4 regions of the Pectobacterium hainanensis genome follow, and region 1 is predicted to be linked to each of the others. Evidence: predicted binding sites of a transcription regulator. Region 1 holds the regulator's gene; each other region holds the start of a gene.
The links. Region 1 encodes LexA, which represses DNA repair genes until DNA is damaged. Its sites were predicted from a motif close to TNCTGTATGTACATACAGNA; they were not measured.
Positions count from the first base shown of each region.

Region 2: a site for LexA is predicted at 2,325-2,344, ahead of ACKPVM_RS09560 (arabinose ABC transporter substrate-binding protein). Genes of this name have one in related genera too.
Region 3: a site for LexA is predicted at 1,888-1,907, ahead of uvrB (excinuclease ABC subunit UvrB). Genes of this name have one in related genera too.
Region 4: a site for LexA is predicted at 2,264-2,283, ahead of mutH (DNA mismatch repair endonuclease MutH). Genes of this name have one in related genera too.

Region 1 is NZ_JBJYIN010000023.1:39,556-42,924, reverse strand. Features, by position in the region: gene plsB (glycerol-3-phosphate 1-O-acyltransferase PlsB) at 1-402, opposite strand, end outside; gene ACKPVM_RS18785 (diacylglycerol kinase) at 652-1,017, shown strand; gene lexA (transcriptional repressor LexA) at 1,127-1,735, shown strand; gene zur (zinc uptake transcriptional repressor Zur) at 1,851-2,360, opposite strand; gene ACKPVM_RS18770 (pirin family protein) at 2,459-3,157, opposite strand; gene ACKPVM_RS18765 (LysR family transcriptional regulator) at 3,268-3,369, shown strand, end outside.
Region 2 is NZ_JBJYIN010000007.1:189,781-193,149, forward strand. Features, by position in the region: gene araG (L-arabinose ABC transporter ATP-binding protein AraG) at 1-1,027, opposite strand, end outside; gene ACKPVM_RS09560 (arabinose ABC transporter substrate-binding protein) at 1,138-2,121, opposite strand; gene ACKPVM_RS09565 (ribulokinase) at 2,495-3,369, shown strand, end outside.
Region 3 is NZ_JBJYIN010000008.1:22,654-26,022, reverse strand. Features, by position in the region: gene uvrB (excinuclease ABC subunit UvrB) at 1-1,731, opposite strand, end outside; gene bioD (dethiobiotin synthase) at 2,368-3,045, opposite strand; gene bioC (malonyl-ACP O-methyltransferase BioC) at 3,038-3,369, opposite strand, start outside.
Region 4 is NZ_JBJYIN010000012.1:97,599-100,967, reverse strand. Features, by position in the region: gene ACKPVM_RS13540 (YgdI/YgdR family lipoprotein) at 9-227, opposite strand; gene ACKPVM_RS13535 (TerC family protein) at 497-1,213, opposite strand; gene mutH (DNA mismatch repair endonuclease MutH) at 1,329-2,024, opposite strand; gene rppH (RNA pyrophosphohydrolase) at 2,723-3,256, shown strand; gene ptsP (phosphoenolpyruvate--protein phosphotransferase) at 3,267-3,369, shown strand, end outside.

The DNA.
Region 1 (3,369 bases):
ACCGGGTGAGCGTCCAAACATGACAGAGACCGGCACCATTTGCACGTCCAGATCGGGATTTGCGCGGTGCAGGTCCAGATAATCGTGGAACAGCTTTACCGATTCCTGTTTGGGGATGTAGTAGCGGAAAACCCGAGGGCCGTCATTGATGAATACATGACTAGGTAAGGCCACATCACCAATGATTACCGGTTGCAGAGGGTCTGGCAAACCTAGCGCCTGACACTTTGTCTGCAACGTCAGCAAATCTGCCTGAGAATTGTAAGGTAATACATAGAGAATCGGTCGTAACGGGTCTAAACCCAGTTCGGTTTCGGGATCTATGGGTATGACTTTACTTTTCACTAACAGCCTGAGCGGGAAACTCAATAATTTATAGTAAATTTTACGCCAACCTGACATAACAACTTAAAGCCTCTTGTTAGCAATGCGCCGCAAGGATACCAGAAACTACGCTGGAGATCTGTGGTGATGAGACAACGGTTAAGCGTTAAAATGCGAGCGATCTCTTATACTCGTTATCTTTCCGGTTTTGAGTGTGTTGGCTGTATGTCCTGGGCCAACATTCCGAGGCGTTCAAAATGACAATGTTTTGCCTGGCAACCCGAAGCCGATCAGGTATCTATACTATTTTTAGCAATTGGAGGATGAATGAATAAAGCAACGGGGATGACCCGGATTATCAAGGCGACCGGTTATTCTCTTAAGGGGCTTCAGCAAGCGTGGCAACATGAAGCCGCTTTTCGTCAGGAAACGGTACTGACGATCGTTGGCGTCGTTGCCGCCTGCCTGCTGCCCGTCTCTCTGGTTGAGAAACTGCTGCTTATTGGCTCAGTTGTGTTAATCATGCTGTTTGAGCTAGCAAATAGTGCGATTGAAGCGGTCGTCGATCGCATCGGTATGGAGCACCATGAGTTATCTGGTCGGGCAAAAGATATCGGTTCTGCGGCGGTATTTGTGGCCATTTTATTGGCGGCTGTCGTCTGGATCAGCATTATCTGGCAGAATTTTGCGTGAAGGTTTGCAGAAACTAATAAAAAACTGAGGTTTACCCATCTCCTGGTTCCCAAGCGAGCATGACCTGTATATACTCACAGAAAGACTGTATAAACAACCAGGGGGCGGAATGAAAGTACTAACAGCCAGACAGCAGCAGGTCTATGACCTGATCCGCGATCATATTGCGCAGACCGGTATGCCGCCTACGCGTGCGGAAATTGCCCAACAGCTAGGATTTCGTTCACCGAATGCCGCTGAAGAGCATTTAAAAGCATTAGCGCGTAAAGGTGTGATTGAAATTGTCTCTGGCGCCTCTCGCGGTATCCGCTTACTGATGGAGGACGAAACCGGTATTCCGTTGATTGGTCGTGTTGCGGCTGGTGAGCCGCTCTTAGCGCAACAGCATATAGAATGTCACTATCAGGTTGATCCCTCGATGTTCAAGCCCAGAGCGGATTTTTTGCTACGTGTGAATGGGATGTCGATGAAAGATATCGGCATTATGGATGGTGATTTACTTGCCGTACATAAGACGCAGGATGTTCATAATGGACAGGTCGTCGTCGCTCGTATCGAAGATGAAGTCACGGTAAAACGCCTGAAAAAACAGGGCAGTGTGGTGCATTTGCTGGCTGAGAATGACGCGTTTTCTCCCATCGTGGTAGATCTACGTGAACAGAGTTTTTCGATTGAAGGTTTGGCTGTCGGCGTTATTCGTAACGGTGACTGGAGCTGATTTTTCTGCTGTGAGACGCGCTAGAACGGGTTGTTTTAGTATTTGCGCGTTTTGATTCGAGGCATTTTTTGACGTTTTATGGGCACATGTCAATGTGCCCGATAGCCTTGCAGGGCTAGCGTTTCTTGATTGGAATACTATGGTCGTGATCGCACTGATCTGTCTGTTTGCATGCCGCCACTTCCTGGCAACCTTCGCAAAGACCATGAGCTTCAATAACGCTGTGGCGTAAAGTAAAGCCAGCTTGTTGCGCTAAATCACGCAGATTTTCCTCTACACCTTCGGTTTGACGTTCGGCTACCTGACCACACCGATCGCAAATGAAGAGAGCAGAGGTATGGCTATGATCTTCAATATGGTGACAAAGTACATAGCTGTTGTTTGACTCAACACGATGAATAAATCCCTGTTCCAGCAAAAAATCAAGGGCACGATAGACCGTCGGTGGTTTGGCCTGAGGTTCTGATATCCGCAGAAGATCGAGCAGATCATAGGCACTGATAGCACCAGTCTGCTCCGCCATTAAGCGTAACACTTCCAGTCGTTGTGGCGTCAGACGAACACCGCGCTGCTGACAAATCTGTTCAGCCTGGGCAAGCAGGTTGTCCTGAGTGGTTGAATGCATTGTCATATCACCCTGACGGATAGAGGAACAAGCTCATATCTTATCATGGCTGAAGAAAAACGCCGAGATAGTGAGGCGGATTGGATAAATCCTCGATATCAGGCAACCAAATCGATAAGCAAGGCTTGTAATGCGGTTTCTGCCTTTAAATTTAGTACCGTTTCCTGTTGGATAAAGGCTCCATCGCCACAGCATAGCGCCTGACGGCCCGATGATTCGTAGAGGCTCATTGAACCATTAATCGATTGTAGATAGGCCTGATTGCCTTGTAGCTTAATGGTTTTTTGCTCATTTTCTTGCAATTCTAAATGATGGATCCACACTTGCTGACGGAGTTGTAAACTACCTTGATCACCTTCTGGTGAGGCTAATAAGTGATGGCCTGTTTTATTGAGCGTGAGTCGTTGTAGCGAGCTGTTTTCCCGCGTTGGGCACGCATCCAGCCACAGTTGCATTCGAGTGAGTGGTTTACAGTTGCTGGTGTTATGTTCGCTATAGCTGACATTCGGTTGCGTTGCGAATAGCAGCACTTCCCCTTCTTTGGCGTGGACATGATGGCCATTACTATCGCGGTACTCGGCCTCGCCCTGGAGAATGATGTTTAAAATATCCACGCTGGGGTAGGTACGCGGCTGGAACGATGCTCCGGGCGTCAGGACTTCCTGATTGAGCACTCGTAACGATGCGTAACCAAGCAGCTGTGGGTCAAAATAGTGGCCGAATGAGAACGTATAGCGTGCCTGCAACCAGCCATAGTCAGCTTGACCGCATTGTTCCGCTGCTCTTTTGATGATCATGGTAATGGCCCTGAGTATTTATTTCTTAAACAAATAGTAATTGTGTGGACGCTGGATTGTTAGCTAGTTAATCTGGTGGGCATATTCAAAATTCCTGAATGAGTACGAAAATGGCTAAAGAACGAGCACTGACGCTGGAAGCCTTACGCGTTATGGACGCAATTGATCGTCGGGGAAGTTTTGCCGCTGCGGCAGATGAGTTAGGGCGAGTG
Region 2 (3,369 bases), on a different contig from region 1:
CCGCTTTACGATCTTCAGGACAGAGCATGACTCCCTGACGAATAGCGTCAATCGGCGAATTCACCACCAGCGGTTTGCCATCCAGCAACACCTTACCTGCCGTTATTCGGGTGGCACCAAACAACCCCTTCATCAACTCGCTACGTCCAGCGCCCACTAGCCCAAACAGGCCGACAATTTCACCCTGCCGGACATTCAGAGAAATGGTCGATTTAACGCCCGGCGCTTTTACCTCTTGCAACGTCAACCGTTCGTCGCCATGCGGACGCGGTGAATAGCCATAAATATCCCCCAGATCACGCCCGACCATGGCTTGTACCAACAGTTCATGATTAACCTGCTGCATATCGTCGAAGGTACGGACATAGCGACCATCTTTAAACACGGTGATCGCATCGGCCAACGCGAAAATTTCTTCCATCCGGTGCGAAACATACAAAATGACGCGCCCTTCACTGCGTAATTCTCTAATTACCCGAAATAATTGCTCTATTTCACGGGCGGAGAGCGAACTGGTGGGCTCATCAAACGCAATAATTTTGGCATTACGAGCCAGTGCTTTGGCTATTTCCACCATTTGCCACTGGCCGATCGACAAGTATTTCAGCGGGGTATCGGGATCAAGATCCAATCCCAGATGCTCAAGTTGCAGTTTTGCCTCATAACGCAGCAGAGAATTATTGACCATGCCATATTTATGCGGTAACTGGCCGAGATAGATATTCTCAGCAATGGTCATTTCCGGTATCAGGTGTAATTCCTGATAAATAATGGCAACCCCGGCATTCAGGGCATCCATCGTGTTATTAAATTGGACTGGCTTATCCTGAATATGAATTTCCCCAGCAGAGGGGGCATAGTTGCCACTCAGGATCTTCAGCAACGTGGATTTCCCTGCCCCATTTTCCCCCATCAATGCATGGATCTGTCCAGTTTGGCAGGCAAAACTAATATCGGAAAGTGCCTTAACACCGGGAAATTCCTTACCAATTCCATGAAACGACAAATAGGGTGACTGTGCTGTCATGTCCGTTTCCTCATGGTTAACCACCGGCTTTACCCCGTGGAGTGTCGATTCCGCCATTTTTTGGCTGGCTGAATATATCCAATAGATAGGACATCCTTGTCCTTTCTGACTTACATCAGACCTTTTTTCTCCAGCTCAACCTTGAAGTTTTCGCGGGTGATCAGCACCACGTCCGTTACTTCGGTGAATTTTTCTGGTTCAACGTTTTTGGTTACCCATTCATTCAGCATCTGGATACTTTTATATCCATGAACATCCGGGCTTGGCAGCAGTGAACCATAGAAGCCGGTCGCCTGACTCTTGGACAATTCACTCACGGCGTCGACACCATTGATACCGATACCAATCACGTTATTCGCTTTGAACCCCTGCCCTTCGGCAGCACGCACGCCACCCAGCACGTTGTTATCGTTAAACGCGACGATCAGCCAGTTTTTTACTTGAGGATGCTGGACCAGCATAGAGTTAGCGGCATCAAATGCGCCGGGGATATCATTGGATTTGGTTGGAACCTGATAAATTTGTTTTTCAGGGAAACCGGCAGCCTTCAGCGCCCCTATCGAACCAGATGTCCGGCGACGGCAGGTATCCAGCTCATCGCAGGTAATCGCCATGACGGCGGTTTCTTCCACCTTCCAGCCACGATTATTCATTTCTTTCCACAGTTCCTGACCCTGACGCTCACCTATTTTGGTCGCCGCCATCATAACCAATGGCACCGTATCCATCGGTTGCCCTTTGGCATTGACAAACTGATCGTCAACCGCGATGACTTTCAAATCATAACTGCGTGCTTTAGCCATAATGGCCGGCCCCAATTTAGGGTCTGGCGTACAGATAACAAAACCTTTCGCCCCGCTGGCCGCTAAACTATCAATCGCATTCAGCGTTTTTTCACCATCAGGTACAGCGATTTTAATGACATCAAAACCGAGATCTTTTCCTGCTTTATCAGCAAACTTCCATTCAGTTTGAAACCAGGGTTCTTCCGGTTGCTTAACCAGAAATCCCAGCTTCAATGTCTCAGCGATAGCTGATTGTGACATAATGGCCGCCAGCCCAATCGTCGCTAGCACCTTAGTGAATTTATGCATGATCTTCTCCGATATGGTTATCTTTGTATACGCCAGCCAGGCTGATGTATCTCATCGTTCTCGGTAAAGCATTTCAGGTCTGGATAAAGGAAAAACACAGACTTAGTATCACACCTTTACTCAGTAGCATTCAGACGCTTTATGTTTTAGCGGGTATTTTCATCAAGAATGGAGAGCGCAATCACATCCCGGAACAACGACAGGTTTGTGCATACATATAGCAAATTTAACCAGTTGTTAACTTTTGACGATCATCACAAAATGACTGCTGGCGACAGAAAAATGCATACTTCCAGCTAACAACTCCTCACATCATCTCTGCCCCCCTGTCTATCGTTACAGCAATGAAATCAGGTTGAACAGGAGCGGAGCAATGAGTACGGGTGCGATTACGATTGGCCTCGATTTTGGCAGTGATTCGGTACGTGCCCTGGCGGTTGATTGCCAGTCCGGGCAAGAATTAGAAACAGAAGTGGTCTATTACCCTCGCTGGCGTGAGGGGAAATATTGTCAGCCTGCCAATAATCAATTCAGGCACCATCCGCTGGATTACATCGAATCGCTGGAACAAGCCATTAAGGTGGTAGTGAGTCGTTTAACGACGGAGCAACGCCAACAGGTTATCGGTATCGGCGTTGATTCCACTGGTTCGACGCCCGCCCCCATTGACGAACAAGGACACGTTCTCGCCCTGCGCCCTGAATTTGCCAATAACCCAAACGCCATGTTCGTTTTATGGAAGGATCACACGGCAATAGAAGAAGCGGAGGCGATCAATACACTGTGTCGCAGCGGGCAATTCCCTGACTACACGCGTTATATTGGTGGCGTTTACTCTTCCGAATGGTTCTGGGCAAAGATCCTGCATGTTTCGCGTGAAGATCAGCAAGTCCGTCAGGCTGCCGTATCGTGGATAGAACTCTGCGATTGGGTGCCAGCCCTACTTTCTGGAACAAACGCACCAGCGCAAATCAAACGCGGTCGCTGTAGTGCCGGGCACAAATCCCTCTGGCACCCAGATTGGGGTGGATTACCCCCCAAAGACTTTTTACACGCTCTCGATCCCTGCCTCACTGAACGCCTGCAATATCCAATGTTTACCGAGACCTGGACCGCCGACCACCCTGTTGGCACGCTGACGCCGGAATGGGCGCAACGGCTTGGTCTGTCTGACACCGTCACCATCGCAGGCGGGGCGTTTGACTGCCATGTCGGCACGGTTGGCGCGGGAGCGCAACCCTATACGTT
Region 3 (3,369 bases), on a different contig from region 1:
GGCCTGTTGCTTTTCACGACGACGTTCAGTCTCGCTAATTGCTCGCGCCATTGACGGCGTAATTTTATCGCCATACAAAATCGCTTTTCCTTTGAGGTTCCGCGCCGCACGACCAATCGTCTGGATCAGCGATCGTTCTGAACGCAAGAAGCCTTCCTTGTCTGCATCCAGAATCGCCACCAGCGAGACTTCTGGCATATCCAGACCTTCTCGTAGCAGGTTGATCCCCACCAGCACATCAAATTCGCCAAGCCGCAGATCGCGAATGATTTCCACTCGCTCAACGGTATCAATATCCGAATGCAGATAACGGACGCGTTCCCCATGCTCCTCAAGATATTCCGTTAAATCCTCGGCCATTCGTTTGGTGAGCGTCGTCACCAATACCCGCTCATTTACCGCCGCTCGCTGACGAATTTCAGACAATAAATCATCGACCTGTGTAGCAACCGGGCGAACTTCAAGTATCGGGTCCAGCAGGCCAGTCGGACGCACAACCTGATCGATCACCTCACTACCCGATTTCTCCAATTCATAGTTTCCTGGCGTTGCAGAAACGTAAATCGTCTGCGGAGCCAGTGCCTCAAACTCTTCGAATTTCATTGGCCGGTTATCCAGCGCCGACGGTAGCCGGAAACCATATTCAACCAGCGTTTCTTTACGCGCCCGATCGCCACGATACATTCCGCCAATTTGCGGTATGGTCACGTGTGATTCATCCACGACCAGCAACCCGTCGGCAGGCAGATAATCAAACAAGGTCGGCGGAGGCTCGCCGGGCCCGCGACCAGACAGAAAACGTGAATAGTTTTCAATACCGGAGCAATAGCCCAGTTCGTTCATCATCTCCAGATCAAACTGCGTGCGCTGACTCAGTCGCTGCTCTTCCACCAGCTTATCGTTCGCCAACAACACCTTTCTACGCTCGGCCAGCTCAACCTTAATATCTTCCATTGCCTGCAAAATACGCTCTCGCGGCGTCACGTAGTGCGTTTTCGGGTAAATGGTATAGCGCGGCATCGTCTGAACAACATGCCCCGTCAGCGGATCAAATAACGATAGCCGTTCGACTTCCTCATCGAACAATTCGACACGCAACGCGATATCATCCGATTCGGCGGGGAATATATCGATCACCTCCCCACGCACGCGAAACGTACCGCGCTGAAATACCTGATCATTGCGCGTATATTGCAGCTCAGCCAACCGCCGCAAGATCGCGCGTTGGTCAATCAACATACCTTGTGTCAGGTGCAGCATCATTTTCAAATAAAGATCGGGATCGCCCAAACCGTAAATAGCGGAAACCGAAGCGACCACCACCACATCTTTTCGCTCCAACAGTGCTTTGGTCGCAGAAAGGCGCATCTGTTCAATATGTTCGTTCACTGACGCATCTTTCTCGATAAACGTATCGGAACTGGGAACATACGCCTCTGGCTGGTAGTAATCGTAATACGAGACAAAGTATTCCACCGCGTTATCCGGGAAAAAGGCCTTCATCTCACCGTAAAGCTGTGCCGCCAGCGTCTTGTTCGGCGCCAGAATCATGGTTGGACGATTTAAATCAGCAATAACATTGGCGATAGTGAACGTTTTACCGGACCCCGTCACGCCAAGCAGCGTCTGATGCGCTAACCCATCCTCCAGCCCCTCTTCCAGGCGACGGATGGCCTCGGGTTGATCGCCCGCGGGTTTAAAATCGGACTTCAGTTTAAAGACTTTACTCATAGTTAACTACGCTACTCATCATGCCTGGTTGCCCATGGCAAGCGGATGGGACGGTTTGAACAGAATCAGCCTGTATTTTACAATCTATGGGATAGGGTGATGTCTTTCCACGCTGATTATTATGGGAACCTAACGTGGATTTTACCACCCACATAATACTGGATATAAAAACAGCATCAAGGAAATTATTCCGCTATTGGATAATGATTAAGCAAAGCAATTGGCTAGCACATTCATCGCCGTTCTGCCAGAAGATATCATCCCTATTTATCCCCAATTTCACCTTTTTTTTAACGTGTGGGCGTTACTTATGTTGCTAATTCATGCAGCTCGACATTAGGCATAAAAAAGAAACTTGATTTTAATTAACATTATGATTTTGAATAAATTATCTAAAAAGCGGAGAATAGCGTCAACCTGCCGTCAACCCGCGCCCGCTCTCGTCTGACGTGATTTTTCTATCTCTAATGCACACAGTTATCCACAGAAATGGTGGATAACTCCCACAACCCCGCATCCCCCCTGAGTTGTAGAAATACCCGCTTTATCCTATATCGCCATGAATATGGATTTTTTTCCCACTCTTTGTGCGATTTATCTTATAAGTATTAGATTGAAAAATACTAAAAACAATCATTAGCCCAAACGAGACAAATCAATATACTGCCCCAAATTATGCCGCTGCGGCGCACCCAAATGGGGAATTTCGCCCAACATTGGCGCAGAGAGATGATGCTGTAGATAGTTTAGGTATTCCTGATGTCGTTTTCCCGGTCGGATAATATCGTTCGCGATCCAACCGGCCAGCCGCAATCCTGAATGTGCAATCACATTGGCAGTCAGTAACGCATGATTTATGCAACCTAATTTGATCCCCACCACCAGAATAACCGGCAGTTGTTCCTGATTGACCCAATCGGCAAACGTTTCTTGCTCCGACAGCGGCGTAAACCATCCCCCTGCCCCTTCCACCAACACCCAATCCGCTCGCGTTTCCAACGCGCGAAGCCCAGAAGATAGCTCAGACAAATGAATTGGCCGCCGTTCTTCTCTACTGACAATGTGCGGTGACGTTGGCTCCACAAATGCCATCGGATTCACTGCCTGATAATCAAGCGAGACACTGCTGTTAGCCTGAAGGGCCAGCGCATCGCTATTACGAACGCCCTCTGGCGTGAGCTCGCTACCAGATGCCACAGGTTTATAGCCAACCGTACGATATCCGGCATGATTTGCCGCCTGCAACAACGCGCAACTGGCTATCGTTTTGCCGACCTCGGTATCGGTACCGGTGACGAACCAGCGCTTAATCACGATAAATCACTCCATAAATTAATTGATAGGTAAGTGGGTACCCTTCGGAATGGTATGGGTAAAGCGTTGATAAACGGTTCAGCCGGGTGCGACTCAACAACCCAGGGGTTCGCCCCTGATGCAACCAGGTCGCGCCAATGCCTTTCAACGACTTCATCAACTCGAATACACTTGGGAAATAGCAGGTGACATGCTCACGGTGAAGTTGATAGCGATATGGCTGACACGCCGCCTCTATTACATCAGGCGTGAGGAAAGAGTTGACCCGATGCGTGCCATCCAACTGCAACCAGGCTTGTGACAGTTCTTTCAACGATCCCGCCG
Region 4 (3,369 bases), on a different contig from region 1:
TCTCTTCATTAGCGAGCGATAATCTGGGAAATATTATCGCTGTTAATCTGTTTTTCATTACCTTGCTCATCAATGTAACTGAGCATTCCAGTGTCTTTATCTAATACTGGTTTGTTTTGGGTTAATATCATCTGACCTTCTTTTGTTGCCATGACATACTGGCTGGAACACCCACAAAGCGTGAATACTAAAGCCAGTGTTACTGCCAGTTTTAACCGTACTTTCATCTCATTATTTACCTGTTTTAGACAACAAAAAAACTGAAGGTGATGAGGTGAGTCTAGCAAAGAGTCTCTAGAGGTTAAGTAGGAATAATGGAAAAAATTAATACGGCAATGGTTAATTTTGGTTACGGTGCGCAAGACGATGTGTCAGAGCGAAGGATTAAATTACATTATCCCAACGTGGTTGAGGGGAGTTCGTTCCTGACTGTGTTCTTTTTTCTTGTGCCCGCCAATGATAGGCAGGCACGAAAGAGGATGTTAACCCGCCGAATTTAATCTGTGGTTTTCGCTTTCTTACCACGTAGCAGGTTGAGTGCTTCAACCGACATAGAGAAGAACATGGCAAAATAGATGTAACCTTTCGGTACATGAATGTCGAAGCTTTCCAGGATCAGCGTAAAACCTACCAGGATCAGGAATGACAGCGCCAACATTTTGACAGACGGATGACGATCAACAAATTCTCCGATGGCGCGGGCAGAGAACATCATGACACCAACCGCGATAACCACCGCAGCCATCATAATAAACAGATGATCGGAAAGCCCTACTGCTGTAATTACAGAATCCAGGCTGAAAATAATATCTAACAGCATGATTTGCACGATAGCGCCGAAGAAAGAGTGTACCTGTGAGACGTGCTCTTCTGAGCTTCCCTCTACGGTTTCATGAATTTCCTTGCTTGATTTCCAGATTAGGAACAATCCTCCGAAAAACAGGATCAGATCGCGCAGTGAAATATCATTGCCCATTACGGTAAATAAAGGATTGGTCAGGCGGACAACCCAGGCGATTGAAGCTAATAGCCCCAAACGCATCAGCATGGCACCCATCAGGCCGATACGGCGTGCTTTATTTTGTTGGGCTTTCGGTAGTTTAGAAACAACCAACGACAGGAAGATAATGTTGTCGATGCCAAGAACAATTTCCAGAATAGTTAGCGTCCCTAGCGCTAACCAGGCATTCGGATCAACAATCCAATCAAACATTATATCAATACACCTTAAACGAAACGTAAACAGTATTATACGCCGCTACATGAGTAGGCAGGCAAGTGAAAGTATGGTCGGCGGTGGCTATTTCTTCCTCTTTTTTCTCTTAATTTCATTGATTATCAAGAGAAAAGTGACGTGCCAGCAGAGGAGCAGTAAAGGTTTTTTTCAGGTAAAACCCGCGTGGTAGCGTCATGATCGGTTGACCAAATTCGCCAATGGCTTCCGTCAGCGCACGGCTATTGGCTGCTTTGGGGCGTAATTGCAGCACTTCTCCATGACGAGCCGTGATGCTTTCGACCTTTCCCAGCACAATTAAGTCCATCAGTTCTTCCCAGTCACCGCGAAGTTGACGTTCTTCTTCTTCACTTGGGCTCCAAATGAGCGGTGTCCCGATCCGACGTTCACCTAACGGAATTGATCGCAAACCCTCAACCGGGATCCACAGCACACGCGCCAGTTTATGCCTGACATGACTGCTTTCCCAGGTAACGCCGCTATTTCCGGTTAAGGGCGCGACACAGACAAACGTTGTTTCCAGTGGGCGACCTTGTTCATCGATAGGGATGGTTTTCAGTTCAATACCGATATCGGGGAAGTCCTGTTCAGGTTTACTGCCTGCGCTGGCTCCCAGAAAACGTTCCAGCAGGATGCCAATCCAGCCTTTATCTCGCTTCAGGTTAGCAGGTAGTGGTAACTGTGCAATACAGGCCAGCTCAGCCAGATTGTATCCTGCAAGCGACTGGGCACGCAGGAGCAATTCCTGTTCATTATGGGGGGGGGCAATAAAAACGGACGGTGAATGCATAGCGTGCCTAACCTGATATTTTCCGCTCAAAAAAAATACAGCGGGTGAGAAACATGAACCTATTGCCCGATCGGCGACCGAGAAAGTTAATAATAGCATGATTCATAGCGTTTTTTTTCATTGCGTAGAAGCAGGTCGAACCGTGTTGTGTAAATTGTGCACGTGTAGAAACCAACAATGAACAGGATCTTACACTAGGTTATCCACAGATTTCTTGGATAACCGGCATGAAGATAGATTACTGGTTCGATTTACAGCCTTGACGTCACGGTTTTTTGCTGTTTTTGCTCATTTATTATCTGATGTTACCATCGCGTCTGTGGATAAAATCGGCATAGCACGATCTTTCACCAGCGTTATGTTGACCATCATTCAATAGCGATTTTTTTCAGTGATATTACTGTGAACAATTGGCTTAATGTAATGAAAAATAATCACTATTTTTTTAAGTGAATAGTGATTTTCTATCTATATAAAATGAGTTTTACTCACTTTTTCATGGGTTCTGCACAAAGATGTCCACAGAAATAGTGAATAAACCGTGATTATCCGTTCACACATGTTTATAACTTTGGTTCAATCTGTGGGTTATCTCTCTTTTATTAGAGTGATAACCGTACCAAGCAGTGGTTTACCGCCTGCCGCGAGTGTGAAACAATCAGGTCATCTTTGCATTTAAAGTTTATCGAGGTAGTCCGGTGATCGATGATGATGGCTACCGCCCGAATGTGGGTATCGTAATTTGTAATCGGCAGGGGCAGGTCTTGTGGGCTCGTCGTTACGGTCAACACTCCTGGCAGTTCCCTCAAGGGGGAATTAATCCCGGTGAGAGCGCCGAGCAGGCGATGTTTCGTGAGCTGTTTGAAGAAGTGGGGTTGAAGAAAAAAGATGTCCGAGTTTTGGCATCTACCCGCAACTGGCTACGCTATAAATTACCGAAACGTTTGGTGCGTTGGGATACTAAACCGGTCTGTATTGGCCAAAAGCAAAAATGGTTCCTGTTACAACTGATGTGTAATGAGTCTGATATCAATATGCAAAGCAGCGGTACACCTGAGTTTGATGGTTGGCGTTGGGTCAGTTATTGGTATCCGGTTCGTCAGGTTGTGTCTTTTAAGCGTGACGTTTACCGTCGTGTGATGAAAGAATTTATCAGCCCGGTGATACAACTTCAGGAGAGTGCGGCGGCGCGGATGGTACCTCCGTCCGGTCCTCGACGAAAAAGAGGGTAATTAAGGCATCATGCTCACGCGCTTGCGAGAAATTGTCGAAAAAGTAGCCGCAACGGCTCGCCTTAATGATGCTCTGGACATTCTGGTCGATGAAACTTGTCAGGCAATGGACA